Regions from separate parts of the Streptomyces sp. NPDC025618 genome, predicted to be linked through region 2. Evidence: predicted binding sites of a transcription regulator. Region 2 holds the regulator's gene; the other holds the start of a gene.
The links. The regulator HspR, encoded in region 2, represses chaperone genes until heat shock. The targets are predictions, from matches to a motif close to TTGAGNNNNNNNNNCTCAA.
Positions count from the first base shown of each region.

Region 1: the regulator HspR is predicted to act here: its motif matches at 3,585-3,603, upstream of lon (endopeptidase La).

Region 1 covers NZ_JBVHLW010000025.1:87,361-101,863, reverse strand. Annotated here, with positions in the region: gene ACZ4A5_RS21260 (helix-turn-helix domain-containing protein) at 1-203, opposite strand, end outside; gene ACZ4A5_RS21255 (peptidase inhibitor family I36 protein) at 396-1,034, shown strand; gene lon (endopeptidase La) at 1,103-3,562, opposite strand; gene ACZ4A5_RS21245 (rhomboid-like protein) at 4,154-4,930, opposite strand; gene ACZ4A5_RS21240 (spermidine synthase family protein) at 5,127-5,816, shown strand; gene ACZ4A5_RS21235 (response regulator transcription factor) at 5,907-6,644, shown strand; gene ACZ4A5_RS21230 (HAMP domain-containing sensor histidine kinase) at 6,641-7,816, shown strand; gene ACZ4A5_RS21225 (multifunctional oxoglutarate decarboxylase/oxoglutarate dehydrogenase thiamine pyrophosphate-binding subunit/dihydrolipoyllysine-residue succinyltransferase subunit) at 8,057-11,839, shown strand; gene fxsT (FxSxx-COOH system tetratricopeptide repeat protein) at 11,943-14,503, opposite strand, start outside.
Region 2 covers NZ_JBVHLW010000003.1:234,319-248,821, forward strand. Annotated here, with positions in the region: gene ACZ4A5_RS05035 (peptidase M23) at 1-1,165, shown strand, start outside; gene ACZ4A5_RS05040 (hypothetical protein) at 1,224-1,934, shown strand; tRNA gene ACZ4A5_RS05045 (tRNA-Gly) at 2,020-2,093, opposite strand; gene ACZ4A5_RS05050 (hypothetical protein) at 2,349-2,543, shown strand; gene dcd (dCTP deaminase) at 2,626-3,201, shown strand; gene ACZ4A5_RS05060 (phosphoribosyltransferase) at 3,226-3,723, shown strand; gene ACZ4A5_RS05065 (Yip1 family protein) at 3,843-4,841, opposite strand; gene ACZ4A5_RS05070 ((Fe-S)-binding protein) at 5,085-7,364, opposite strand; gene dnaK (molecular chaperone DnaK) at 7,632-9,485, shown strand; gene grpE (nucleotide exchange factor GrpE) at 9,482-10,123, shown strand; gene dnaJ (molecular chaperone DnaJ) at 10,166-11,338, shown strand; gene ACZ4A5_RS05090 (heat shock protein transcriptional repressor HspR) at 11,340-11,801, shown strand; gene ACZ4A5_RS05095 (hypothetical protein) at 11,869-12,240, opposite strand; gene ACZ4A5_RS05100 (pyridoxamine 5'-phosphate oxidase family protein) at 12,350-12,754, opposite strand; gene ACZ4A5_RS05105 (Uma2 family endonuclease) at 12,779-13,357, opposite strand; gene clpB (ATP-dependent chaperone ClpB) at 13,611-14,503, shown strand, end outside.

The DNA of each region.
Region 1 (14,503 bases), on a different contig from region 2:
GTGCGCGGTTCCACCGCGTCGACCATGTCGAGCGGGCCGCCGAAGCCGAGCATCACCTTCACCACGCCGTCGGGCACCACCAGCCGGCGGCGCGGGCCGCCGGCCGCGAAGCGGAAGCCGCGGTAGCCCAGCACGGCTCCGCGCAGCTCCGCCGCCGGGGTGCTGCGGACCAACTGCCGGGAAGCGGTGCCGGTTTCTGACATCCGCTTCACCGTACGTCCGTACGGGTGGGGGCCAAGGCGGGTTTCCGGACGATCCGGGGCGGCCGGCCGGGCAGGTCGCATTCCTACAATCCAGGCCGCCGCCCGGCCGCCAGACTCGCACGCGGGCATGAACATGCCCTGATGTCACCGGCTCCGCCGCCCCGGCAGGGCGGCGATGGGGAGGGAATCACCGTGACCACACATCGCACCGGCGGGATCTCCGGGTCGAGAGGGGCGAGCGGGGCAAGCGGGGCAAGCGGGTCGAGACGCCTGCTCGCCGTCCCCGCGTGCATGGCGCTGGCGCTCGTCGCGGGGCTCGGGGCGACGCACGCCACCGCGGCCGCTTCCGGCCGCTACGCGGCGCAGGCCGAGCACGCGGGGCTGACGGCCGCGCAGTCCGCCGCGCTCCAGAAGGACGTGGACCGCTATGTCTCCCAGACGGGCGGCAAGCAGGTCTCCGCCAACAGGGTCGATGTGCCGGGCGGCTTCCTGCTGGTCGCCGTGCCGGGCGAGAAGTACGCCCGTGACCTGCGCACCACCACGCACCCGAAGAACGCGGCCGACTGCGACTACCTCAACTTCTGCGGCTGGCCGAAGGCCAATTACGAGGGCACCGTCTGGCAGCACTCCAAGTGCAACGTCTACTGGGAGATCCCGGACGGCTGGAACAGCGGCGGCTCGTGGTGGAACAACCAGTCGAGCGGCACCGTGGCCCGGATGTACAACAAGAGCCACAAACTCGTCTACTCGACGCCACCGGCTCAGGTGAACGGCGGGTCGTACGACGCCCACGCCGACTGGCACCCGGTCTGGTACGTGAAGGTCTGCTGACCGGACGGCGCGGGGAAACCGGTGCGGCCCCTGTCACGACGGCAGGGGCCGCACCGGTGCCGCTCGGGCTATGCCGCCATCACCACCTGCGAGGACGCCGGCTGGAGGGCGAGTTCCAGGACCTGGCGGACGTCCGCGACCGGGTGGACGTCGAGCGCGGAGAGGATCTCCTCCGGCACGTCGTCCAGGTCGGGCTCGTTCCGCTTGGGGATGACGACCGTGGTCACCCCGGCCCGGTGCGCCGCGAGCAGCTTCTGCTTCACGCCGCCGACGGGCAGCACACGGCCGGTCAGCGAGACCTCGCCGGTCATCGCCACGTCGGGGCGCACCTGGCGGCCGGAGAGCAGGGAGGCGAGCGCCGTCGTCATCGTCACGCCCGCGCTCGGGCCGTCCTTGGGGACCGCGCCCGCGGGGACGTGGAGGTGGACGCCGCGCTCCTTGAAGTCGCCCACGGGGAGCTCCAGTTCGGCGCCGTGGGAGCGGAGGAAGGACAGCGCGATCTGCGCGGACTCCTTCATCACGTCGCCCAGCTGGCCGGTCAGGGTCAGGCCCGCGCCGCCCGTCTCGGGGTCGGCCAGCGACGCCTCCACGAAGAGGACGTCGCCGCCCGCCCCCGTGACCGCGAGGCCGGTCGCCACTCCCGGTACGGCCGTACGCCGCTCGGCCGGGTCCTGCGCGGATTCCGGCGTGTGGTGCGGGCGGCCGATCAGGGTGCGCAGATCGTCGGCGCCCAGGGTCACGGGCAGCTCGCGCTCGCCCAGTTCGTGCTGGGCGGCCACCTTGCGCAGCAGCCGGGCGAGGGCGCGCTCCAGGGTGCGCACGCCCGCCTCGCGGGTGTACTCGCCGGCCAGCTTGCGCAGCGCCTCGTCCTCCAGCCGCACCTCCTCGGCCGCCAGGCCGGCGCGCTCCAGCTGCCGGGGCAGCAGGTGGTCGCGGGCGATGACGACCTTCTCGTCCTCGGTGTAGCCGTCGAGGCGGACGAGCTCCATGCGGTCGAGGAGGGCCTCGGGGATGGAGTCGAGGACGTTGGCCGTGGCCAGGAAGACGACGTCCGAGAGGTCGAGCTCGACCTCGAGGTAGTGGTCGCGGAAGGTGTGGTTCTGCGCCGGGTCCAGGACTTCGAGGAGGGCCGCCGCCGGGTCGCCGCGGAAGTCGGAGCCGACCTTGTCGATCTCGTCCAGGAGGACGACCGGGTTCATCGAGCCCGCCTCCTTGACGGCGCGGACGATACGGCCGGGGAGCGCGCCGACGTACGTGCGCCGGTGACCGCGGATCTCCGCCTCGTCGCGCACGCCGCCGAGGGCGACCCGGACGAACTTGCGGCCCATGGCGCGGGCCACGCTCTCCCCCAGCGAGGTCTTCCCGACGCCGGGCGGACCGACGAGCGCGAGCACCGCGCCCCCGCGCCGCCCGCCGATCACGCCCAGCCCCCGGTCGGCGCGCCGCTTGCGCACCGCCAGGTATTCGGTGATCCGTTCCTTGACGTCCGCGAGGCCGGCGTGGTCCGCGTCGAGCACGGCCTTGGCTCCGGGGATGTCGTACGCGTCCTCGGTGCGCTCGTTCCAGGGCAGCTCCAGGACGGTGTCGAGCCAGGTGCGGATCCAGCCGCCCTCGGGGCTCTGGTCGGAGGCGCGCTCCAGCTTCTCGACCTCCTTGAGCGCGGCCTCGCGGACCTTCTCCGGCAGGTCGGCGGCCTCGACGCGGGCGCGGTAGTCGTCCGGCTCGCTCTCCGGGTCGCCGTTGAGGTCGGCGAGCTCCTTGCGAACGGCCTCCAGCTGGCGGCGGAGCAGGAACTCGCGCTGCTGCTTGTCGACCCCCTCCTGCACGTCCTTGGCGATCGACTCGGCGACGTCCTGCTCGGCGAGGTGCTCGCTCAGCCAGGTGACGGCGGACCGCAGCCGGGCCACCGGGTCGGCGGTCTCCAGCAGCTCGACGCGCTGGGCGACGGTGAGGAACGGGAGGTAACCGGAATTGTCGGCGAGCTGGGCCACGTCGTCGAGCTGCTGGACGCGGTCCACGACCTGCCAGGCACCGCGCTTGCGGAGCCAGCTGGTGGCGAGCGCCTTGTACTCCTTCATCAGCTCGGCGACCGCGCCGGGCAGCGGGTCGGGGGCGGCCTCCTCGATCCGGGTGCCCTCGACCCACAGCGCGGCCCCGGGCCCGGTCGTACCCGCCCCGATCCGGACGCGCCCCAGCCCTCGGATGAGCGCCCCGGGGTCCCCGTCGGAGAGCCGGCCGACCTGCTCCACGCGGCCGAGGGTGCCGGTGCCGACGTACGAACCGTCTACGCGTGGCACGAGCAGCACGAGCGGCTTGCCGGCCCCGTCACCCTCCCCGGCCTTGGCCCCAGCCTTGGCCCCCTTCCCGGTCCCGTCCCCGGCAGCGGCTGCGGCTGCGGCCTGCGCGGCCTCGATGGCGGCTCGCACCTCGCTGTCGGAGAGGTCGAGAGGCACGACCATGCCGGGCAGTACGACCTCGTCGTCGAGGGGCAGCACGGGCAGGGTGAGCGGTGTGGACGTGAAAGCCATGATCTCCCCTTCGGCAGGCAAGTTGAGCTATGCCGACTCAATGCGTGAGGGGGTGGCGAATGTTCCCTGTGTTCGCTCTGAGCGATCGAAATGCGGGTGGGCTTGCCGGGTGCGGGTCGTTGGTGCTTGCGGTCCGGGTGGCCTCAAGCGCCGGCCGGGCTGGGTTGTGGGGTTCGCCGTTGTCTGGTGCGGCTTGTGTGCGCCTGCGGCGGGCGGCCTCAAACGCCGGCCGGGCTTGGGTGGTGGTGGGTGCCGGGGGCGGGTCTTCCGGGCTGGGGACCTGGAACGCGGTGCGGTGCGGGTCTCCCGCATTGAGTGCCGTAACGACGCACCGCGTTCCAGAACCCCACCCTCCAGCCCCACCCCCTCCCACCGGAGAGCACGTGCGGGACGTGTCCGCCTCAGGGTTCCCAATCAGCCCGTTGGGGGCACCTCTGGGGGCACCCCCGGACGGAGTCTGGGGGAGGTAGCTGGGGGAGTTTGAGGACGCGGCCGCAGGCCGCTCCCGCCGCAGGCGGCAACGCACCCGCAGTCGGGGCCTGGGGCCCGCGCCCCAGCGCGGCTAGGCGGGAAGCTGGGCCAAAGCCCCCCTCAACCCCCCGCCACCCCACCCCGGTCCCGGATGAAAGGCCCGCAAGCCATCCCCGTCAGCAGCGCTATCGGATGGCCCCAACTGGCCAGCGGATCCGCGAATTCGATCAAGTCCTGCGCGCAGAGGAGGACCGCGAAGCCGAGCAGCGCCCACCCCACCGGCCGGCGGAGGAGGACGGACAGGGCGCCCACGGAGGCCATCACGCCGAAGCTGATGCCGTAGTCGAGCCGGTGCAGCGACGCCTCCGGCAGGCGGCCCGCCGCGACCGCCCCGGCGACCGGGAGCTCCGTGGCGAGGGTGGCCAGGACGTGGCCGAGGAGGAAGACGCCCGCCGTGCGGGCGGGGCCTATGCGGCGTTCGAGCGAGCTGAGGACGACGGCGAAGAACAGGCCGTAGAGCGAATAGAGGCCGCCCGCCACCCACAGGGCACTGGCGACGAGGACCACGAGGGGCTGGTCGGCGAGGTGGGCGGCGTCGGTGCTGGAGTCGCGCAGGAGCTGGTTGACGGTCGCCTCGTCGCCGAGTTCGGCGAAGAGCGCGGTGCCGAGCAGCACAAGGCCGTAGACGAAGGTGAACGGCGTGCCGGTGGGGGTCGGCAGGACCCGCCGCGGCCAGCCCGGCCGGCGGAACCAGGACCTGATGGCCGCGGGAGCGACCGGGCCGCGTGGCGACGGGAGGCATACGGGCCCGGTGGCGGCCGGCGCGGCGGCCGGCTCGGTCTCCGGCCCGGACGCGTGGCCGCCGCCAGGCGACATCGCGGGGTCAACCACAGTCACTCGGCCAGGCCCCTTTCCTGCTGCGCGATGGATCACGGGCGGCCCTGCCCCGGGCCTCACTCTCCGCCCTCACTGTGAACATTAAGGTCCCCAGTGGCCCGGCAAATCAACCTCTGGCCGTGACTCCGGTCACGACCCTCAACCGAAGATCCGTCCGCTGCGTCCGCCGGGCCCCCGACCTACGGAAGGCTCTGCCATGACCGATCAGGATGTCCGTCACGCGTCACCCGTCACCGTGGACCGCCGCGAGGGGCCGCACGGCGAGGTCGTGCTGCGCAGGAGAGGCGAGGTCTACGAGATCATCGCCAACGGCTGCTTCCTGATGGACACCTCCGACGGGCGCTCCGAGCGCCTCCTGGTCGACGCGGCCCTGGCCGCCCTGCCCGCCGGGCGGCGGGATCCGGCGGTGCTGATCGGCGGCCTGGGCGTCGGCTTCTCGCTGGCGCGGGCGGCCGAGGAGCCGCGCTGGGGGCGGATCTCCGTGGTGGAGCGCGAGTCGGCGGTGATCGACTGGCACCGGAGCGGCCCGCTGGCCGCGTTCTCGGCTCGGGCGCTGGCGGACGCCCGTACGGAGATCGTGCACACGGACCTCGTGCGGTACGTACGGACCGCCGCCGTCACCTACGACACCCTGTGCCTGGACATCGACAACGGCCCCGGCTGGACCGTGACCGAGGACAACGGCGGGCTCTACTCCCCCGCCGGACTGCTGGCCTGCCGCGACCGGCTGGCGCCCGGCGGGGTGCTCGCCGTGTGGTCGGCGCGGCCGTCGGAGGCGTTCGAGGACGCGCTCCGGAATGCCGGGTTCGAAGGGGTAAGAACCGAAGAGATCGCCGTTGCCCGGGGCGTACCGGACGTAGTCCACCTCGCGCTTCGTGCCGCGTAGCCGTCCCCAGCCGCCTGCCCGTACTCTGCTTGCCACAGCCGCAGGACTGTGTGGAGATGCAGGCCACGGAAGACGCTAGGGGCGGGGCGCATGGAGCAGACACACATCGGCCCGAACGGTGCCGCGGCCTCCCCCGGGGCGCAGCGCCGGGTGCTCGTCGTCGAGGACGACCGGACGATCGTCGACGCCATCGCGGCCCGGCTGCGGGCCGAGGGCTTCCAGGTGCGGACCGCCGGCGACGGCCCGGCGGCCGTGGACGCCGCCGAGGCGTGGCAGCCGGATCTGCTGGTCCTGGACGTGATGCTGCCGGGCTTCGACGGCCTGGAGGTGTGCCGCCGGGTGCAGGCGCAGCGGCCGGTGCCCGTGCTGATGCTCACCGCGCGCGACGACGAGACCGACATGCTGGTCGGCCTGGGCGTGGGCGCGGACGACTACATGACCAAGCCGTTCTCGATGCGGGAGCTGGCGGCGCGGGTGCACGTGCTGCTGCGGCGGGTGGAGCGGGCGGCGCTCGCCGCGCACACGCCGCGCACCGGCATCCTGCGGCTGGGCGAGCTGGAGATCGACCACGCGCAGCGCAGAGTCCGGGTGCGCGGCACCGACGTGCACCTCACTCCGACCGAGTTCGACCTGCTGGTCTGCCTGGCGAACACCCCGCGCGCCGTCCTCTCCCGCGAGCAGCTGCTCGCGGAGGTGTGGGACTGGGCGGACGCCTCCGGGACGCGGACCGTGGACAGTCACATCAAGGCGCTCCGCCGGAAGATCGGCGCGGAGCGGATCCGTACGGTCCACGGGGTCGGCTACGCGCTGGAGACCCCGGCGGCATGAGCGGCGGGACGGGCGGCGGGCCGGAGCGGGCCGCCGGCGCGGGGGGTGCCGTCCGGAGCCGGGCGGAGGGCCCGCAGGACCGGCATCCGTCGCCCGGGGGGCTGGGCGGCCGGGTCTGGGAGGCGCTGCGGCCCCTGGATCCCTACCGCTCGGTGAAGGCGGCGCTGGGCGCGCTGGTGATCGGGTCGGTGGTGATAACGACCTTCCTGGTCTTCGTGGCGCTCCACTCGGCGACCGAGCTCCGGGTGATCACCGTCTTCTCGATCATCGCCTCGCTGCTGATAACGCAGTTCGTGGCGCACGGGCTCACCGCGCCGCTGGACGAGATGACCGCCGTCACCCGGGCGATGGCGCAGGGCGACTACACCCGGCGGGTGGGTGCCGGGCGGCGGGACGAGTTCGGGGACCTGGCCACGGCCTTCAACCGGATGGCGGCCGACCTGGAGGCGGTGGACACCCACCGCAAGGAGCTGGTCGCGAACGTCTCGCACGAGCTGCGCACCCCGATCGCGGGGCTGCGGGCGGTGCTGGAGAACGTGGTGGACGGGGTCTCGGCCGCCGACCCGGAGACCATGCGCACCGCGCTGCGGCAGACCGAGCGGCTGGGCCGGCTGGTGGAGCAGCTGTTGGACCTGTCGCGGCTGGACAACGGGGTCGTGCCGCTGCACGCCCGGCGCTTCGAGGTGTGGCCGTATCTGGCGGGGGTGCTGAAGGAGGCGGGGATGGCCAATGGCTCGGGCTCCTCGCCGCACGCCCGCAAGGACGTCCATCTGCATCTGGACGTGTCGCCGCCGGAGCTCACGGCGCACGCCGACGCGGAGCGGCTGCACCAGGTGGTGGCCAATCTGGTGGACAACGCCGTCAAGCACAGCCCCCCGCACGGCCGGGTGACGGTGCGGGCGCGCCGGGGCGAGGGCGCCCAGTCGCTGGATCTGGAGGTGCTGGACGAGGGGCCGGGCATCCCGGAGGCCGAGCGGCACCGCGTCTTCGAGCGTTTCAACCGGGGCGGCTCGGGCCAGCAGGGGCCGGGCAGCGACGGCGGCACGGGGCTGGGGCTGGCGATCGCGCGCTGGGCGGTGGACCTGCACGGGGGAAGCATCGGCGTGGCCGAATCCCCTCAGGGGTGCCGCATACAGGTCACCCTTCCGGGCGGCCCCCGAGATCAAGGTTGACGTAGGGTCGGTGGCGGAGGCACACATTCGAGGGAGTGTGGGGCACGCTCAAGCGAACCCAGAATCCCCCGGGACCTGCGGAACCCCGTGTGTTTCCCGCCAAGTCATGCCTCGAAACCCCCTGACGAATGTGACTTGCGCGACGACTGGCCCGGGTGGCCTGCATCATCGGTACAGACAGGCGTAGCCTTTATTTCCGCTGTCCATCACCTTGTGAAGCGGAAGAGGGCGGTTGCCGCCGTGTCGCCACAGTCCCCCAACACCTCGAGCGTCTCGACCGACCAGGACGGGCAGGGCAAGAGCCCTGCCGACGTCTTCGGTCCCAATGAGTGGCTCGTCGACGAGATCTACCAGCAGTACCTCCAGGACCCGAACTCGGTCGACCGAGCCTGGTGGGACTTCTTCGCCGACTACAAGCCGGGTCAGACGGCGGCCGCGCCGCCACCGGGCCTGACCGGTAGTGCCCCGGCCGCCGCGCCCGCGGCTCCGGCCGCGCCGGCTCCCGTGAGCGCCCCCGCCGCGCAGCAGGCGGCTCCGGCCGCCGCTCCCGCGGCCGCGCCCGCGGCGCCGAAGGCCGCCGCCCCCGCCGCGGCGAAGCCCGCGGCCGCGGCGCCCGCCAAGCCGGTGGCCGCGAAGGCCACCGCCGAGCCCGCCAAGGGCCCGGAGTACGTCCCGCTGCGCGGCCCCGCCGCCGCGGTGGCGAAGAACATGAACGCCTCGCTGGAGCTGCCGACGGCCACGTCCGTCCGCGCGGTCCCGGTGAAGCTGCTGTTCGACAACCGCATCGTCATCAACAACCACCTCAAGCGCGCCCGCGGTGGCAAGGTCTCCTTCACGCACCTCATCGGCTTCGCCATGGTGCAGGCGCTGAAGCTGATGCCGTCGATGAACTACTCCTTCGCGGAGAAGGACGGCAAGCCGACCCTCGTCAAGCCCGAGCACGTCAACCTCGGCCTGGCGATCGACCTGGTGAAGCCGAACGGCGACCGCCAGCTCGTGGTCGCGGCCATCAAGAAGGCCGAGACGCTCAACTTCTTCGAGTTCTGGCAGGCGTACGAGGACATCGTCCGCCGCGCCCGCGTCGGCAAGCTGACGATGGACGACTTCACCGGGGTCACCGCCTCGCTGACGAACCCCGGCGGCATCGGCACCGTGCACTCCGTGCCGCGCCTGATGCCCGGCCAGGGCCTCATCATCGGCGTGGGCGCCATGGACTACCCGGCCGAGTTCCAGGGCACCTCGCAGGACGCCCTGAACAAGCTGGGCATCTCCAAGGTCATGACCCTGACGTCGACCTACGACCACCGCGTGATCCAGGGCGCCGCCTCCGGCGAGTTCCTGCGGATCATGAACCAGCTGCTGCTGGGCGAGAACGGCTTCTTCGACGACATCTTCGAGGCGCTGCGCATCCCCTACGAGCCCATCCGCTGGCTCAAGGACATCGACGCCTCGCACGACGACGACGTCACCAAGGCCGCCCGGGTCTTCGAGCTGATCCACTCCTACCGGGTCCGCGGCCACGTCATGGCCGACACCGACCCGCTGGAGTACCGCCAGCGCAAGCACCCCGACCTCGACATCACCGAGCACGGCCTCACCCTGTGGGACCTGGAGCGGGCGTTCGCGGTCGGCGGCTTCGCGGGCAAGTCGCTGATGAAGCTGCGCGACATCCTCGGCGTGCTGCGCGACTCGTACTGCCGCACCACCGGCATCGAGTTCATGCACATCCAGGACCCCAAGCAGCGCAAGTGGATCCAGGACCGGGTCGAGCGCGGGCACTCCAAGCCGGAGCGCGAGGAGCAGCTGCGCATCCTGCGTCGGCTGAACGCCGCCGAGGCGTTCGAGACCTTCCTCCAGACGAAGTACGTCGGCCAGAAGCGGTTCTCCCTGGAGGGCGGCGAGTCCGTCATCCCGCTGCTGGACGCGGTGCTGGACGCGGCCGCCGAGTCGCGCCTGGACGAGGTCGTCATCGGCATGGCCCACCGTGGCCGGCTGAACGTGCTGGCGAACATCGTCGGCAAGTCGTACGCGCAGATCTTCCGCGAGTTCGAGGGCAACCTCGACCCGAAGTCGATGCACGGCTCCGGCGACGTGAAGTACCACCTGGGCGCGGAGGGCACCTTCACGGGCCTGGACGGCGAGCAGATCAAGGTCTCGCTGGCCGCCAACCCCTCGCACCTGGAGACCGTCGACCCGGTCGTCGAGGGCATCGCGCGGGCCAAGCAGGACATCATCGGCAAGGCGGGCACGGACTTCACCGTCCTCCCCGTCCAGCTGCACGGCGACGCGGCCTTCGCGGGCCAGGGCGTCGTGGCCGAGACGCTGAACATGTCGCAGCTGCGCGGCTACCGCACCGGCGGCACCGTGCACATCGTCATCAACAACCAGGTCGGCTTCACCGCGCCGCCGGAGTCCTCGCGCTCGTCGATGTACTGCACCGACGTCGCCCGGATGATCGAGGCGCCGATCTTCCATGTGAACGGTGACGACCCGGAGGCCGTGGTCCGCGTCGCGCGGCTCGCCTTCGAGTTCCGCCAGGCGTTCAACAAGGACGTCGTCATCGACCTGATCTGCTACCGCCGCCGGGGCCACAACGAGTCGGACAACCCCTCGTTCACCCAGCCGCTGATGTACGACCTGATCGACAAGAAGCGCTCGGTGCGCAAGCTCTACACCGAGTCGCTGATCGGCCGTGGTGACATCACCCTGGAAGAGGCCGAGCAGGCCCTGCAGGACTACCAGGGCCAGCTGGAGAAGGTCTTCGTCGAGGTCCGGGACGCCGACGCGGCCCCCGCGGCCTACGAGCCGGTGACCGAGCTGCCGCAGTTCCCGGCCCCGGTGAACACCGCGATCTCCCAGGAGGTCGTCAAGCGGATCGCCGAGACGCAGGTCAACGTGCCGGAGAACGTCACGGTGCACCCGCGCCTGGTGCCGCAGCTCCAGCGCCGCGCCGCCAGCATCGAGGACGGCACGATCGACTGGGGCATGGGCGAGACCCTCGCCTTCGGCTCGCTGCTGATGGAGGGTGTCCCCGTCCGGCTCGCCGGCCAGGACTCCCGCCGCGGCACCTTCGGCCAGCGCCACGCGGTGCTCGTCGACCGCGAGACCGGCGAGGACTACACCCCGCTGCTCTACCTGTCCGAGGACCAGGCCCGCTTCAACGTCTACGACTCGCTGCTCAGCGAGTACGCGGCGATGGGCTTCGAGTACGGCTACTCCCTGGCCCGCCCGGACGCGCTGGTGCTGTGGGAGGCCCAGTTCGGTGACTTCGTCAACGGTGCCCAGAGCATCACCGACGAGTTCATCTCCTCCTCCGAGCAGAAGTGGGGCCAGACCTCCGGCGTCACGCTGCTGCTGCCGCACGGCTACGAGGGCCAGGGCCCGGACCACTCCTCGGCCCGGATCGAGCGCTTCCTCCAGCTCTGCGCGCAGAACAACATGACGGTCGCCATGCCGACGCTGCCGTCGAACTACTTCCACCTGCTGCGCTGGCAGGTCCACAACCCGCACCACAAGCCGCTCATCGTCTTCACCCCGAAGTCGATGCTGCGCCTGAAGGCGGCGGCGTCGAAGGTGGAGGAGTTCACCAGCGGTTCCTTCCGTCCGCTGATCGGCGACGACACCGTGGTCACCGAGGACGTCCGCAAGGTCGTCTTCTGCGCGGGCAAGGTCTACTACGACCTGGTCGCGGAGCGGGCCAAGCGGGGCGCCAACGACACGGCGATCGTCCGTATCGAGCGGCTCTACCCGCTGCCCGGCGAGGAGCTCCAGGCCGAGTTCGCGAAGTACTCGGCGGCGGAGAAGTTCGTCTGGGCCCAGGAGGAGCCGGCGAACCAGGGTGCGTGGCCGTTCATCGCGCTGAACCTGATCGACCACCTGGACCTGGCCGTCGGTGCCGACATCCCGGCCCGGGAGCGGCTGCGCCGGATCTCCCGGCCGCACTCCTCCTCCCCGGCGGTCGGCTCGGCCAAGCGCCACCAGGCGGAGCAGCAGGCACTGGTCGCCGAGGTCTTCGACATCTGATCCCGGCGCACTCGCGCGAAGCAGTACAAGCAGTACAAGCAGTAAAGGTCAGGGCCCCCACCGCGGAAGCGGCGGGGGCCCTGACCCGTGTGTGCGGCGCGGCTCAGCCGAGGTAGGGCTCGAAGTCCCAGTACGGGCGGGTGCGCTGGCGGGCGGAGAGGGCGTGCGGGTGCTGGGCGCCCAGGGTGCGGGTGAGCCGCTGGAGGGCGTCCCGCTCGACCTTGGACGCCTCCTCGTGCTCGCGCAGGGCCCGCAGGTCGGCGGCGAGGGCGACCTCGCAGGACAGGGTCAGCGGGTGGTCCTCGCCGAGGGCGTGCCGGGCCCGGCGGAGGGTCTCGCGGCTGAGCTCCAGCGCGGCGTCGAGGCGGCCGTTGAAGTTGCGCCCGGCGGCGGCGTTGAGGGCGCAGCCCAGCACCCAGGGGTGCTCGGGGCCGAGGGTCGCGGACAGCCCGGCGTGGGCGGCCTCGAACATGGTGAGCGCCTCGGCCCGCTCCCCGGCGGCCTGGAGGACGAGGCCGGTGTTGGTGAGCATGCCCGTGGTGACGGGGTGGGCGGGGCCGAGGAGGGCGCGGAAGCCGGCCTCGCCCTCGGTGATGAGGTCGCGGGCGTGGCCGAGGTCGCCGTGCTCGCGGGCGTGGTTGCCGTGGTCGACGACGAGGCCGAGGGTGGCGTAGTGGCCGCGGCCGTGGACCTTCTCCATCTGTTCGAGGAGGCTGGCCATGGCGGCGCCCACGTCCTGGAAGCCGCCCGCGCGCCGCTCGCACAGGACGAGGTTGTGGTGGGCGCGCAGGGTCTGCGGGTGCTGGGGGCCGAGCACTTGGAGGTGCAGCCGCATGCCGAGCTCCTGGCGGGCCAGCGCGTCGCGGTAGCGGCCCATGAGCCGCAGGTCGCGGGCGCAGGAGATGCCGGAGACGAGGGTGGCGGCGTGCCGGGCGCGCAGCAGGGACTCCCGCTTGCGCAGGGTCTCCAGGTCGGTGTCGTACGCCTCGGCGTAGCGGCCCAGCAGTCTGAGGCCGACGCCGAGGTTGTGCTGGGCGTTGAGGGTGAAGTAGTCGTCGGGGCCGAGGAGTTCCCGGGCGGTGTGCAGGACCTCGCGCTGGAGCTGGAGGGCCTCGGTGTACTGGCCGAGGTAGCGCTGGTCGGCGGCGAGGCAGCTGGTGGCGGTCATCAGGGCGGTGCCGCTGCCGGGGCGGGGGCCCGTGGGGGCGCAGGCGCGCAGCCGCTCCAGCAGCTCCCGGTCGAGCTCATAGGCGGAGCGGAAGACGCCGTACGCCCGGAGGATGTTGCCCTGGCGGACGGTGAGGTCGAGCATGCGGGGGTGCTCGGGCGGGAAGAGCTCGCTCCAGCGGGCGCGGACCTGCTCGGCGAGCTCGATGCCGGTGCGGAACTCGCCGCTGCGGTGGCAGTAGTGCAGGCAGTTGAGGACGGTCTCCTGGACGCGCGCGTCGTGGCTGCCGAGGGCGCCGGAGGGCTCCAGGTGCGGGAGGAGCTCGGCGTAGCGCGGCCAGAGCCGGGTGTCCTGGGGGTTGCCGGGGTCGGCGGCGGCGAGCATCCGGCGGACGATGCGCTGGTGCGCCTGCCGCTCCTGGGGTGAGGTGAGGCGGGCGACGATGTCGTGGACGAGCCGGTGCATGTGCACGGACTCCTGCTCGGGGCCCGGCTCGCCGGGGACGGTGCCGCGGGTGTCGCGGGTGAGGACCGAGTAGTTGACGAGGGTGTCCAGCGCCCTGGTCCAGCTGGGCAGGTCGGTGGCGAGCCAGCCGAGGCTCTCCACCAGCTCGGCGGGCGGGAGGTGGCGGACGAGGCCGATGGGGATCCGGCCGGGGGCGAAGGAGGTGCACAGGGTGAGGAGTTCCACCGCGTGCGGCTGGGTCTCGCGCAGCCGGTTGATCAGTATCGACCAGGAGGTGAGGGAGGAGCGCGGCACGCCGTCGAAGTCGCCCTGTTCGGCGAGGCCGGAGAGCTCGCCCTCCCGGACCAGGCGCAGATAGTCGCCGACGGCCATGTCGGACTCGCCGAGCCAGGCGGCGGCCTGGACGAGGGCGAGGGGGATGTCGCCGAGCTCGGTGGCGACCTCGGTGGCCTCCTCGGCGGTGATGCGGGGCGCGCGGCGCATCAGATAGCCGGTGGACTCGTGCCGCTGGAAGCCGGGGACCTCGACCGGGGTGGCGCCCTGGGCGGTCCAGCTGCGGTTGCGGGAGGTGATCAGCACATGCCCGGGGCCCTCGGGGAGCAGCTCGTGGGCGCCGTCGATGTCGTCCCAGCCGTCGAAGATCAGCAGCCAGCGGCCGTACGGCTCGCCGCGGCGCAGGGCCTCGCGGACGGCGCGGATGCGCTCGCCGGGCTCGGAGCCGCTGGGCAGGCCCAGTTCGGCGGCGAGCTCGCCGAGGCGCTCGCGCTGGGTGCCGCGCATGTCGGAGTTGACCCACCAGATGACGTCGTAGTCGGCGCTGAAGCGGTGGGCGTACTCGGCGGCGAGCTGGGTCTTGCCGATCCCGGACATGCCGAGCAGCGCGCAGACGGCGGTGCCCTGCTCGGCGTCGGTCAGCTGCTCCTGGAGCTGGTTGAGGAGGTCGTCGCGGCCGGTGAACCGGGGGTCGCGGCGCGGCACCTCGCCCCAGACGGCCGGCGGGTCGCCCGGATAGCGGGAGCCGGGGCCCTCGG
Region 2 (14,503 bases):
GCTGGGCCTGCCGGTCGCGGCCCTGTTCATGGCCTTCCTGATCCTGTTCGGAGCGCTCGGTGGCCTCGGCGGCAGTGGCGGTGCGTACGCCATGGGCTGCGGCAAGCCGGGCCAGCCCGCCGACGACGGCGCGTCGGGCAACGGCAGCAAGGGGGACGCGACGGGCGGGGCGGGCAAGGAGCTGCGCGCGCGCCAGGTGGCGAACGCGAAGATCATCGACCAGGTCGCCAAGGACGGCAAGCTGCCCGGCCGGGCCACGCTCATCGCGCTGATGACGGCGCTCGCCGAGTCCCAGCTGGACAACATCAACTACGGGGACCGGGACTCCCTCGGTCTCTTCCAGCAGCGGCCTTCGTCGGGCTGGGGCACGAGGGAGCAGATCCTGGACCCCAAATACGCGGCCCACATGTTCTTCTTCGGCGGTGACAGCGGCGACCCGCCGGGGCTCGACGACGTCCCGTGGGAGAACCTCTCGCTGAACGACGCTGCCCAGAAGGTGCAGCGCTCCGGTTTCGCCGACGCCTACGGACCGAAGGAGACCCAGGCCCGCAGCATCGCCAAGGAAGCGGGCATCGACCTGGAGCGCTCGGGCGAGAACCACCCCGGCAAGTCCGACAGCAGCGGATCGAGCGGCAAGCCCGCGGACAACGGCAAGGGCAGCAAGGACCCCGACGAGCCGCCGGAGACATGCGACACGTCCGGTACGGGCGAACCCGGCAAGCCGGGTGAGCCGTTCCACGACGGCAAGTCGTCCTGGCCCGACGTCGTCAAGAACCGCCACTCCACCGAGGACGCGATCAAGTGGGCGCGCGCCGAGGCGGACAGCCACCGTTCGGACTGGTACCAGAAGTGCCTGGCCTTCACCTCGATCGCGTACGGCTGGAACTCCTCCGGCACCAATTACGCCATCGACCACTACACGGACGTCATGCCCAAGGACATGCGCCACGACGGCGACCGCAACCCGCCGCCGGGCGCCCTGATGTTCTGGGACACCGGACACCGTGCCGGACATGTCGCGATCTATGTCGGGGACGGCAAGGTCGCGTCCAACGACATCGTGACGCCGGGCGAGATATCCATCGTGCCCGCCACCGACATCGAGACGAAGTGGGGTGCGAAGTACCTGGGCTGGTCACCCCCCTACTACCCCAACGCGGGATGACCCGGGTGATGATGGTGCCGCCGAACCGAAGGGGACCGGCGGGAAGTAAGGATTGGCCATGCCTGTTGTGACGGACCTCGACTCGGTCCCGCTGACACCCGTGTACACGATCGTGATCAGCGCCACGGGAGAAACCACCGTCGACGGGGAGCCGGTCGAGAACCTGCCGGGGCAGGACGCGCGCACGTCGGCCCTGGCCGACATCCGCGTCCGGGCCGCACGCCGCGGGCATCCGGTGCGGATCAACGCCAAGGAGCCCGACGGCTCGGTCTGGCCTTTGATAGTCGACCACGATGGCGCGGTGACACCGCTGGACGCTCCGCACCCCGCGCCGGTGGCCCCTCCTGCACCCGCCGCCCCACTCGCGTCCCTCACCGAGCGGACCGGGCCGCTCGAACCCCGCCACGCGGCCCTGCTCGGCCGGGTCGTCACCGCCGAGCTGCGGGGCGACCTGGCGGGCGCGGCGGCCGCGGCAGCGGACCTGGAGACCGCGCTGACCGCCGACCTCGGCCCCCTCCACCCGCACACCCTCGGCGCGCTGGCCACCCGCGCCTGGCTGTCCCTGCTGCTGCGCGACGACTGGGCCGCCGCCACCCGGCTGCACGTCCTCGCCGCCGAGCGCCGCCGCCAGGCCGGGGCCCCGGACGTGGAGACGCGCCGCGCGGCCCGCAACGCCCATGCCGCCTGGGCCCTGTTGCGCGCGGTCGACCCGGCGTCGGCGGCGGCCCTCCGCCCGGAGCTCGGCCGGATCGCGCACCTGACGGCATGACCGGCGGTGCCGCGCCCGCGGCCCGCAAGACCGGGGGATCCGCACAACAAAGAAGCCCCGGGCCGACGGCCTGGGGCTTTCTCATTGGAGCGGGTGACGAGAATCGAACTCGCGCTCTGAGCTTGGGAAGCTCATGTTCTACCATTAAACTACACCCGCGCGGACGCCCGTTTCGGAGCGTCGTATCGTCGCACACTCTACCCCATCGAAGACCCCCGGCGCACGTGCCGTGAGGGTCTTCACGGCTTTTGCGGGGTTGGTGAAGGGGGTGGGGACACGGCCTCGGGGGGCGGGAGTTGGGGCGTACGGTGGGGGGTGACAAGTCGGCGGGGGCGGCCGGGAGTGCCGGGTGCGGGTCGCTGCGATACATCCCCTAATGTGGCTTTTGTCTTTCATGTCGTGCCGGAGGCGCGCATGAGCAACACCATGGGGAAAGGGAGCTCGATGGAGCGCACCGTCGTTCGTTGTGCCGAAGGGCACGTGTTCAGCACCGCTTCGTTCCCGATGCAGAACCTCGGTCCCGGCCGGCTCGGCCCGGGGCGGCTGCTCCGCTGCCCGCGCTGCGCCCGGCTGCGGCATTCCGTGCCGGTGGCGGTCCAGAAGCGGTGATCAAGGAGTCCTGAGTGCCTCGCGGGCCCGGTCCGATCGGACCGGGCCCGCGTTGTCCGTCTTCTCCGCGTATCCTCGACCCGTGCTTCTCTCAGACAAGGACATCCGGGCCGAGATCGACGCCGGCCGGGTGCGCATCGACCCGTTCGACGAATCGATGGTGCAGCCCTCGAGCATCGATGTGCGGCTGGACCGCTACTTCCGGGTGTTCGAGAACCACCGGTACCCCCACATCGACCCGGCGGTCGAGCAGGCGGACCTCACGCGTGAGGTGGTGCCGGAGGGTGACGAGGCGTTCATCCTGCACCCCGGTGAGTTCGTGCTCGCCTCGACGTACGAGGTCATCACGCTCCCCGACGATGTGGCCTCCCGTCTGGAGGGCAAGTCCAGCCTCGGCCGGCTCGGCCTGCTGACGCACTCGACGGCCGGCTTCATCGACCCCGGCTTCTCCGGTCATGTGACGCTGGAGCTGTCGAACATGGCCACGCTGCCGATCAAGCTGTGGCCGGGAATGAAGATCGGGCAGCTGTGCATGTTCCGGCTGACCTCACCCGTCGAGCATCCTTACGGGTCCGCGAAGCACGGCTCCCGCTATCAGGGCCAGCGCGGGCCGACGCCCTCGCGGTCCTTCCAGAACTTTCACCGCACACAGGTCTGAGCAGGGACAAGGCGAACAGCAACAGTGAGTGACAAGCGCGAGAATCTGACCTACCCCCTCTTCGGGCAGGCCATCCGTGAGCTGGCGCAGACCGTCGCGGACGACGGCTACGAGCCGGACATCATCCTCTCCATCGCACGTGGCGGCGTCTTCGTCGCGGGTGGCCTGGCGTACGCGCTGGACTGCAAGAACATCCACCTGGTCAACGTGGAGTTCTACACCGGTGTGGGCACCACGCTGGAGATGCCGGTGATGCTCGCGCCGGTGCCCAACGCGATCGACTTCTCCGAGAAGAAGGTCCTGATCGTCGACGACGTCGCCGACACGGGCAAGACGCTCAAGCTCGTCCACGACTTCTGCCTCGGCACGGTGGCCGAGGTGCGCAGCGCCGTGATCTACCAGAAGTCGCACTCCCTGGTGGACTGCGAGTACGTCTGGAAGCGCACCGACGAGTGGATCAACTTCCCGTGGAGCGTGGAACCGCCGGTCGTCCGGCGTGAGGGTCAGGTCCTCGACGCGTAAGCCTGCTACGCGCATAAATGCGAGTGCGCGTAAATGCGTAGAGGCAGCAGCGCATAGGGAAGGGCCCCGGTCGCGAAGTGGTGCGACCGGGGCCCTTCCCCATGACATACGGGCGACCGCTACAGCGTGCCCAGCTTGATGATCGACAGCAGCGCGACCAGCTGGATCGCGGACGCGCCCAGCGCCTTCGGCCACGGCAGGTCGTGCGACTTGCTCACCATCGAGGTGAACAGCGCGGCGGCCGCCAGCCAGGTCGCCCAGCCGAGCACCTGGACGATCGTGCTGTCCCCGCCCAGGAACATCGCGAAGAGCAGCCTCGGCGCGTCCGTGATCGACATGATCAGCATCGACAGACCGACCGTCGGCTGCCATATGCCGTCGCCGCCGAGCTGCCGGGCGAGGGTGTGGGTGACGGCCCCGAGGATCAGGCCGGAGATCACGACGATCACGCCGGTCATCAGCACCCACGGGATGCTGTTCGCGAGCGTGGCGTGCAGGACGTCGTCACGGGCCTTGTCGAAGCCGAAGACGGCGAGCAGGCCGTAGACGAAGGTGACGATCACGGCCGGGACCCACACCGCGTGGTCGCGCGTCTGCCAGAAGGTGGCCGACGGGCGCAGGACGATGCCCTTCAGCAGCTCCTTCCACGGCAGACGCGGCCCGGCGGGCGGCGCGGGCATCTGCTGCCCCGCGCGGTAGGTGTCGCCGCCGCCGTACGAACCGTCGCCGTAGGAGCCACCGCCGTACGTGCCGCCGCTGTAGGAGCCGTCGCCGTAGCCGTCGTTGTGCGGGCCGTGGCCGTACGGGCCGCCCGCCGGGCCGCCGTTGTACGCGCCGTAGGCGTCCGGCGCCTCGCCGACGCTGAACTGCTGTGTGTGGCCCGGATCGTCGGCGCTCCGCCCGTGGTGCGGGGCGGGGCGGCCGGGGTCGTACTGACCGTAGCCCTGCTGCGGGCCACCGCCGAAGTACTCCGGCTCGTCGTGCCCCGGTGGCTGCTGCCACTGCTGACCGCCGCCCTGAGCACCGGTCTGACCGCCGTACGGGGCCTGGTACCGCTGCCCCGGGCGCTGTCCTTGCTGCGCGGGGCCGGGGTCGTGTGAGTCCCGTCCGCGTCCCATCCTGAATCCAGCCACGCTTCGAACGTACCCGCTCCTGGGAAGTGCGGAGCCGGGGGCGGGGAATCGGCCCCGCCATTGCTGCCGTCCTGTGACATCCCTTAGGGGAAAACTCAGGGCCCGGCGAGGTGTGAAGCGGCGGCGCCGGCAAATGGAGAGCGCGTCACACCGGACGACGAAGGCCGGTCCCCGCGATGTCACGCGGGGACCGGCCTTCGTCAGGAATGCGCGATGCCTGCCAGTCGGCTACTTCACCGGTTCGGGCTCGGGTGCGTCGGCGGTTTCCCCGTCGCCCTCGGGCTCGACCGGTGCCTTGACCGATTCGAGGAGGAGCTGGGAGACGTCGACGACCTGGATGGATTCCTTGGCCTTGCCCTCGTTCTTCTTGCCGTTGACCGAGTCGGTCAGCATGACGAGGCAGAAGGGGCAGGCGGTGGAGACGATGTCCGGGTTGAGGGACAGGGCCTCGTCCACGCGCTCGTTGTTGATGCGCTTGCCGATGCGCTCCTCCATCCACATGCGCGCGCCGCCGGCGCCGCAGCAGAAACCGCGCTCCTTGTGGCGGTGCATCTCCTCGTTGCGCAGGCCCGGCACCTTCGCGATGATCTCGCGCGGCGGCGTGTAGACCTTGTTGTGGCGGCCCAGGTAGCAGGGGTCGTGATACGTGATCAGGCCCTCGACCGGGGTGACGGGGATCAGCTTGCCCTCGTCGACGAGGTGCTGGAGCAGCTGGGTGTGGTGGATGACCTCGTAGTCGCCGCCGAGCTGCGGGTATTCGTTGGCGATGGTGTTGAAGCAGTGCGGGCAGGTCGCGACGATCTTCTTCTTCGCCTTCTCGACCTTGACGCCTTCCTCACCCTCTTCACCTTCGGCGGACTCGCCGAACGCCATGTTGAGCATCTCGACGTTCTGCTGGCCGAGCTGCTGGAAGAGGAATTCGTTGCCCAGGCGGCGGGCGGAGTCACCGGTGCAGTTCTCGTCGCCGCCCATGATGGCAAACTTCACGCCGGCGATGTGCAGGAGCTCGGCGAACGCCTTGGTGGTCTTCTTCGCCCGGTCCTCCAGGGCGCCGGCGCAGCCCACCCAGTAGAGGTAGTCGACCTCGGTGAGGTCCTCGATGTCCTTGCCGACGACGGGGACCTCGAAGTCGACCTCCTTGGTCCACTGCAGGCGCTGCTTCTTGGCCAGGCCCCAGGGGTTGCCCTTCTTCTCGAGGTTCTTGAGCATCGTGCCCGCCTCGGAGGGGAAGGAGGACTCGATCATGACCTGGTAGCGGCGCATGTCGACGATGTGGTCGACGTGCTCGATGTCGACGGGGCACTGCTCGACGCAGGCGCCGCAGGTGGTGCACGACCACAGCACGTCGGGGTCGATGACGCCGTTCTCCTCCAGCGTCCCGATCAGCGGCCGCTCCGCCTCGGCCAGGGCCGCCGCGGGGACGTCCTTCAGCTGCTCGGCGGTGGCCTTCTCGGTGCCCTCCATGTCCTTGCCGCCGCCGGCCAGGAGGTAGGGGGCCTTGGCGTGCGCGTGGTCGCGCAGCGACATGATCAGCAGCTTCGGGGAGAGCGGCTTGCCGGTGTTCCAGGCGGGGCACTGCGACTGGCAGCGGCCGCACTCGGTGCAGGTGTCGAAGTCGAGGAGGCCCTTCCAGGAGAAGTGCTCGATCTGGGAGACGCCGAACTGGTCGTCCTCGCCCGGGTCCTCGAAGTTGATCGGCTTGCCCTCGCTGACCATCGGCAGGAGCGCGCCCAGGGCGACGCCGCCGTCGGACTCGCGCTTGAACCAGATGTTGGGGAAGGCGAGGAAGCGGTGCCAGGCGACGCCCATGTCGGTCTTGAGGGAGATCGTGATCATCCAGATGAAGGACGTCGCGATCTTGATCATCGCCACCAGGTAGGTGACGTTCTGCAGCGTCTCGAGGCTGAGCCCCCTGAAGGCCGCGACCAGCGGGTACGAGGCGAAGTACCCGACCTCGTAGTGGTCGACGCCGTGGAGGGCGCCCTCCAGGCCGCGCAGCGTCATGATGCAGGCGCCGACGATCAGGATGACGGCCTCGACGAAGTACGCCTGGCCGAAGTTGGAGCCCGCGAAGCGGGACTTGCGGCCCGCCTTGCCCGGCTTGCTCAGCTGCCGGATGACGATCAGAGTGAGGATGCCGAGCGTCGTCACCAGGGCGAAGAACTCGACCCAGAGCTCGTACGGCAGCCAGTCCCCGATGACCGGCAGCAGCCACTCGGCCTTGAAGAGCTGGCCGATCGCGTTGACGATCGTGATCAGCAGCGAGAAGAAGCCCAGGGCCACGCCCCAGTGCGCGACGCCGACCACGCCCCAGCGGTTCATCCGGGTGTGGCCGAGGAACTCCTTGGCCACCGTGACCGTGCGCCGCACGGGCTCGTCGGTGCGGGTGCCGGCGGGGATGGGCTGACCGAGCCGCAGCTGGCGGTAGATCTGCAGGACGGCACGGCCGAGCAGCGCGACGCCGACCGCGATGGTTACCAGCGACACGATGATCGCGGCGAGTTGCATGGAGGGGCTCCTCGGACCTGCGCGAGCGGGATTACTAATGGGTAACTTATCCAGTCCGTACGAGACTACTCACTCCCGCGCCCCCGATATAGGCGCACCGCCGGTGATCTGTGTCGCTCGGACCCCCCTCGGCGCCCCTTCCCCGGACCCGCCCTGCGCATAAGACCCGCATAAGAGTTGAGCGCCCTCGACTCATCTCCGTTGACAGCGGGAGATCTGTGTTGCACGCTTGAGTCTGTTCCACTCAAGTCAGCTGGAGGAATCGACATGGCACGTGCGGTCGGCATCGACCTGGGTACGACGAACTCCGTCGTCAGTGTTCTCGAAGGCGGTGAGCCCACCGTCATCACCAACGCCGAGGGCGCCAGGACCACGCCGTCCGTCGTCGCCTTCGCGAAGAACGGTGAGGTCCTGGTCGGCGAGGTCGCCAAGCGCCAGGCCGTCACCAACGTCGACAGGACCATCCGGTCGGTCAAGCGCCACATGGGCACCGACTGGAAGATCAACATCGACGGCAAGGACTTCAACCCGCAGCAGATGAGCGCCTTCATCCTGCAGAAGCTCAAGCGGGATGCCGAGGCCTACCTGGGCGAGAAGGTCGTCGACGCGGTCATCACCGTCCCGGCGTACTTCAACGACTCCGAGCGCCAGGCCACCAAGGAGGCCGGTGAGATCGCGGGCCTCAACGTCCTGCGCATCGTCAACGAGCCGACCGCGGCCGCCCTGGCGTACGGCCTCGACAAGGACGACCAGACCATTCTGGTCTTCGACCTCGGTGGCGGCACCTTCGACGTCTCGCTGCTCGAGATCGGCGACGGCGTCGTCGAGGTCAAGGCGACCAACGGTGACAACCACCTCGGTGGTGACGACTGGGACCAGCGCGTCGTCGACTACCTGGTCAAGCAGTTCCAGAACGGCCACGGCGTCGACCTGTCCAAGGACAAGATGGCCCTCCAGCGCCTCCGCGAGGCCGCTGAGAAGGCGAAGATCGAGCTGTCCTCGTCCACCGAGACCACGATCAACCTGCCCTACATCACGGCGTCCGCCGAGGGCCCGCTGCACCTGGACGAGAAGCTCACGCGCGCCCAGTTCCAGCAGCTGACCGCGGACCTGCTGGAGCGCTGCAAGACGCCGTTCCACAACGTCATCAAGGACGCGGGCATCAACCTGTCCGAGATCGACCACGTGGTCCTGGTCGGCGGTTCCACCCGTATGCCCGCCGTCGCCGAGCTCGTCAAGGAGCTGACCGGCGGCAAGGAGGCCAACAAGGGTGTGAACCCGGACGAGGTCGTCGCCATCGGCGCCTCGCTCCAGGCCGGTGTCCTCAAGGGTGAGGTCAAGGACGTCCTGCTGCTCGACGTCACCCCGCTGTCCCTCGGTATCGAGACCAAGGGCGGCATCATGACCAAGCTGATCGAGCGCAACACCACGATCCCGACGAAGCGCTCCGAGATCTTCACGACGGCCGAGGACAACCAGCCGTCCGTGCAGATCCAGGTCTACCAGGGCGAGCGCGAGATCGCGGCGTACAACAAGAAGCTCGGCATGTTCGAGCTGACCGGTCTGCCGCCGGCCCCGCGTGGCGTCCCGCAGATCGAGGTCTCCTTCGACATCGACGCCAACGGCATCATGCACGTGACCGCGAAGGACCTGGGCACGGGCAAGGAGCAGAAGATGACCGTCACCGGCGGCTCCTCGCTCGCCAAGGACGAGGTCGACCGCATGCGCCAGGAGGCCGAGCAGTACGCGGAGGAGGACCACCGCCGCCGCGAGGCCGCCGAGACCCGCAACCAGGGCGAGCAGCTCGTCTACCAGACCGAGAAGTTCCTCAAGGACAACGAGGACAAGGTCCCGGCCGAGGTCAAGACCGAGGTCGAGACCGCTGTCGGTGAGCTGAAGGAGAAGCTCAAGGGCGAGGACACGGCCGAGATCCGCACCGCGACCGAGAAGGTCGCCGCGGTCAGCCAGAAGCTCGGCCAGGCGATGTACGCCGACGCGCAGGCCGCCCAGGGCGCCGCCGGTGCCGAGGGCGCTGCCGGCGCCGGCCAGGCCAAGCCCGAGGACGACGTCGTGGACGCCGAGATCGTCGACGACGAGAAGCCCAAGGGCGGTGCGGCGTGACCGAGGAGACCCCGGGTTTCGACGAGAAGCCTGAAGTCCCCTCCGACGCCCCCCCCGAAGACGCGGCGCAGGGCGCCGGGTCCGCCGACCAGGCGGGCCCGGCCCCGGCCGGGGAAGAACTGGTCGAGGTAGGGCTCCAGGCACAGCTGGACCAGGCCCAGTCGGCGCTCAGTGAGCGCACGGCTGACCTCCAGCGGCTCCAGGCCGAGTACCAGAACTACCGTCGCCGTGTGGAGCGGGACCGGGTCACGGTCAAGGAGATCGCCGTCGCGAACCTCCTGTCCGAGCTCCTCCCCACGCTCGACGACATCGGCCGCGCCCGTGATCACGGCGAGCTGGTCGGCGGCTTCAAGTCCGTCGCCGAGTCGCTGGAGACGGTCGTCGCCAAGATGGGCCTGCAGCAGTTCGGCAAGGAGGGCGAGCCCTTCGACCCGCTGGTGCACGAGGCGCTGATGCACAGCTACGCGCCGGACGTCACCGAGACCACGTGCGTGCAGATTCTGCAGCCGGGGTATCGGATCGGCGAGCGGACGATCCGCCCCGCGCGGGTCGCGGTCGCCGAGCCCCAGCCGGGCGCGCAGAAGGGCGACGGCGAGGGCGACGAGGCCGACGAGAGCGGTGGCCCGGACAAGGGCTGACGCTATGACCGACCGCAGTGACCGGAAGGAGGGACGCCGGGGATGAGCACCAAGGACTTCGTCGAGAAGGACTACTACAAGGTCCTCGGCGTGCCCAAGGACGCCACCGAGGCCGAGATCAAGAAGGCGTACCGGAAGCTCGCACGCGAGAACCACCCGGACGCCAACAAGGGCGACACCAAGGCCGAGGAGCGCTTCAAGGAGATCTCCGAGGCGAATGACGTCCTCGCCGATCCCAAGCGCCGCAAGGAGTACGACGAGGCACGCGCCCTCTTCGGCAGCGGCGGCTTCCGTCCCGGGCCGGGCGGCGCGGGCGGCGGCTCCTTCAACTTCGACCTGGGCGACCTCTTCGGGGGCGCCCAGGGCGGGGCGGGCGCCGGCGGGTTCGGCGGCGGTCTCGGCGATGTCTTCGGCGGCCTGTTCAACCGCGGCGGCGGCACGCGTACGCAGCCCCGGCGGGGCCAGGACATCGAGTCCGAGGTGTCGCTCAGCTTCACCGAGGCGGTCGACGGGGCCACGGTCCCGCTGCGGATGTCCTCCTCGGCGGCGTGCAAGACGTGCTCCGGCACGGGCGACAAGAACGGCACGCCGCGGGTCTGCCCGACCTGCGTCGGCACCGGTCAGGTGTCGCACGGCTCGGGCGGCGGCTTCTCGCTGACCGACCCCTGTCCCGACTGCAAGGGCCGCGGGCTGATCCCCGAGAACCCCTGCGACGTCTGCAAGGGCAGCGGCCGGGCCACGTCCTCGCGCACCATGCAGGTCCGCATCCCGCCGGGCGTCTCCGACGGCCAGCGGATCCGGCTGCGCGGCAAGGGCGCCCCGGGCGAGCGCGGCGGGCCGAACGGCGATCTGTATGTCGTCGTCCACGTTGACACCCACCCGGTCTTCGGGCGCAAGGACGACAACCTCACCGTCACCGTGCCGGTCTCCTTCGCGGAGGCGGCGCTGGGCGGCGAGGTGAAGGTGCCGACGCTCGGCGGCCCCCCGGTCACCCTCAAGCTGCCGGCGGGCACGCCCAACGGCCGTACGATGCGCGCCCGGGGCAAGGGCGCGGTGCGCAAGGACGGCACCCGCGGCGACCTCCTCGTCACCGTCGAGGTGGCCGTGCCGAAGGAGCTCGACGACAAGGCGCGGGACGCCCTCCAGGCGTACCGCGAGGCGACGGCGGGCCAGGACCCTAGGGCCGAGCTGTTCCAGGCCGCGAAGGGAGCATGAGATGGACGGCCGACGACGGCGTTTCGAACCAGCACAGCCTTTCCAGCTGACCGACGAGTCGCCGGTCTATGTCATCTCCGTGGCCGCGCAGCTGTCGGGCCTGCACCCGCAGACGCTGCGGCAGTACGACCGGCTCGGCCTGGTCTCCCCGGACCGCACGGCCGGGCGCGGCCGGCGCTATTCGGCGCGCGACATCGAGCTGCTGCGGCAGGTCCAGCAGCTGAGCCAGGACGAGGGCATCAACCTCGCCGGCATCAAGCGCATCATCGAGCTGGAGAACCAGGTGTCCGCGCTCAAGGCGCGCATCGCGGAGCTCCAGGGCGCGGTCGAGGGCGCCGCCACGGCCATGCAGCAGCGTGAGGCCGCGGTGCACGCTTCGTACCGCCGCGACCTGGTCCCGTATCAGGACGTGCAGCAGACGAGCGCGCTCGTGGTCTGGCGCCCCAGGCGCGACCAGGGCTGAGCCGGTCCGGAGGGGCCCGGGGAGCGGCATGCTCTCCGGGCCCCTCCGTGTCTCCTCGCCGACGGCCTCAGCCGGTGAGGCGGAGGCGGACCTCCAGCTCGTGCTCGCCGGGGACCGTGCCGCGGCTCTCCACGGTGAAGGCCGTGGCCAGTTCCTCGCCGACCTGGCGCACGGGGTCCGCGGCACCGAAGAGATCGACGTCGACCGGGCCGGACAGCGGCACCGGCGCGCCCTTCGCGGGCGTGCGGCGGGTGCGGGCGTCGACGACCATGCACCACACCATGGGGTGCCCGGGGCCCGCCGCCTTCGTCTCGCTGCGCGGGGGCCCGGCGCCCTCGGGGAACGCGGCCTCCAGGGCGCGGAACACCGCGCCCGCGTCCTGGTGTCCGCAGCCGGTCAGGTGGACGCTGACGTGATCCGCGCTCTCGGCGCCGCTCATGACGTGGGTACTCCTCTTGCCGTCGAGTCTTGCCGTCGGGACGACCGTCATCCCGACGGTACGAGTGCCCGCGCCGCGCGGCATCAGCACAGGGCCAACCGGGGTCGGTTCAGACCAGCCCCAGCGCCTTGGTGACGGTGATCTCGACGAGGACGCGGTCGGGGTTGGGGGCGGGCGTCCGGCCGTACCGCTCGGCGTAGCGCGCGACGGCGTCCGCGACGGCCTCCGGCTCGGTGCGCACGACGGCGACGCCCTCCAGGGTGGCCCAGCGCCGCTCGCCTATCTGGCACACCGCGACCCGGGCGCCGTCCGCTCCGGCGGCCAGGATGTTCGCGATCTTGCGGCTGTCCTTGTTGGTGATGACCCGGGCGATCCCGGCCGCGGGATCGAAGGTGACCCCCACGGGCACCAGGTGCGGGCTGCCGTCGGGCCGGGTGGTGGTCAGGGTGCAGATGTGCCGCTCCCGCCAGAACTCGACGTAGGCGGGGGAGAGGTTGCGCAGATCGTGAGCCATGCCGGAAGCGTAGTCGTGGCCCGCTCAGGCGAGGTCGGACGTCTCCAGGTCGAAGGCGAACGGCTCGGGGAGGGGAAGCGGCTTGCCGAAGGCCGTGGAGTGGACCTCCGCGTAGTCGTCGATCGCGGGGTCGGGGTCGCTGTGCAGCGTGACGGTGCCCTGCTCACGGTCGACGAGGACGTAGAGCGGGATCCCGCCACGGGCGTAGCAGTGGCGCTTGGTGATGCGGTCGCCGTCCGGTTTGTTGCTGGTGACCTCGACGACCATGGCCACACCGTCGCAGGGCATCCACGAGGGAGCGCCGCGGAAGAGACGCAGCTCGCGCGGGGCGAATGTGGCGTCGGGGATCACGTGGTTCTTCGGGCACCGCCCTCCGCTGGGCATGAGCAGGCCCTTGTTGCCGGAGCAGTCCATGTCGGTGCGTGACATGCGCAGCACCTGACGGATGACTGTGCTCAGGTAGTCCTCGTGCTCGCCATCCGGTGCCGGTGACACGACAATCTCCCCCTCGATGAGCTCGGCCTTGAAGCCTTCAGGGGTCTCCAGGGCCAGAAAGCTCTCCAGGAGGAGTTCTTCCTGCGTAGCCGTCGGCTCGTATGCCATAGCAGTCATGCTGCACCCCCAATGCGGTTGAAGGCCAGTGATGCCCGCGGACCGGCGGGGTGGGCGGTGATCGTGGCGATGTCACTCGAAGGAGCGCGCCAGGCACGCGTGTGCGGACGGCGGCCCGCAGGCGGAGCATGGAACCGGGCGGATCTGCTGGCCAATCCAAGGTTGAGTGGACTACGCTCAACTTATCGCACGTTGGCTTCAGCAGGGCAGCCATCGGAGCGGGACAGAGGAGGAGTGCACAGTCGTGGATGCGGAGCTGACGAACAAGAGCCGTGAGGCGCTGAGCGGTGCCAGTGAGCGGGCCGTGTCGGCGGGGCACGCCGACATGACCCCCGCGCACCTGCTGCTCGCCCTCCTCGCCGGCCAGGACAACGAGAACGTGATGGACCTGCTCGCCGCCGTCGAGGCCGACGCCGCGGCGCTGCGGTCGGGTGCCGAGCGGGAGCTGGGCGGGCTGCCGAGCGTGCAGGGGTCGACGGTCGCGCCGCCGCAGCCCAACCGCGAGCTGCTGGCCGTCATCGCCGACGCCTCGCAGCGCGCCCGCGAGCTGGGCGACACCTACATCTCCACCGAGCACCTGCTCATCGGGCTTGCCGCCAAGGGTGGCCGCACCGGTGAGCTGCTGGAGCGGCAGGGCGCGTCCGCGAAGAAGCTGCTGGCGGCCTTCGAGGCGGCCCGCGGCGGGCAGCGCGTGACCTCGCCTGACCCGGAGGGCACGTACAAGGCCCTGGAGAAGTTCGGCCAGGACCTCACCGCGGCGGCCCGCGAGGGCAGGCTCGACCCGGTCATCGGCCGGGACGCCGAGATCCGCCGCGTGGTGCAGGTGCTCTCCCGGCGCACGAAGAACAACCCGGTCCTCATCGGTGAGCCGGGCGTCGGCAAGACCGCCGTCGTGGAGGGGCTGGCGCAGCGGATAGTCAAGGGCGACGTCCCGGAGTCGCTGCGCAACAAGCGGCTCGTCTCGCTCGACCTCGGCGCGATGGTCGCGGGCGCGAAGTACCGCGGTGAGTTCGAGGAGCGGCTCAAGACCGTCCTGGCCGAGATCAGGTCCAGCGAGGGCCAGATCATCACGTTCATCGACGAGCTGCACACGGTCGTCGGCGCGGGCGCCGGGGGCGACTCCGCCATGGACGCGGG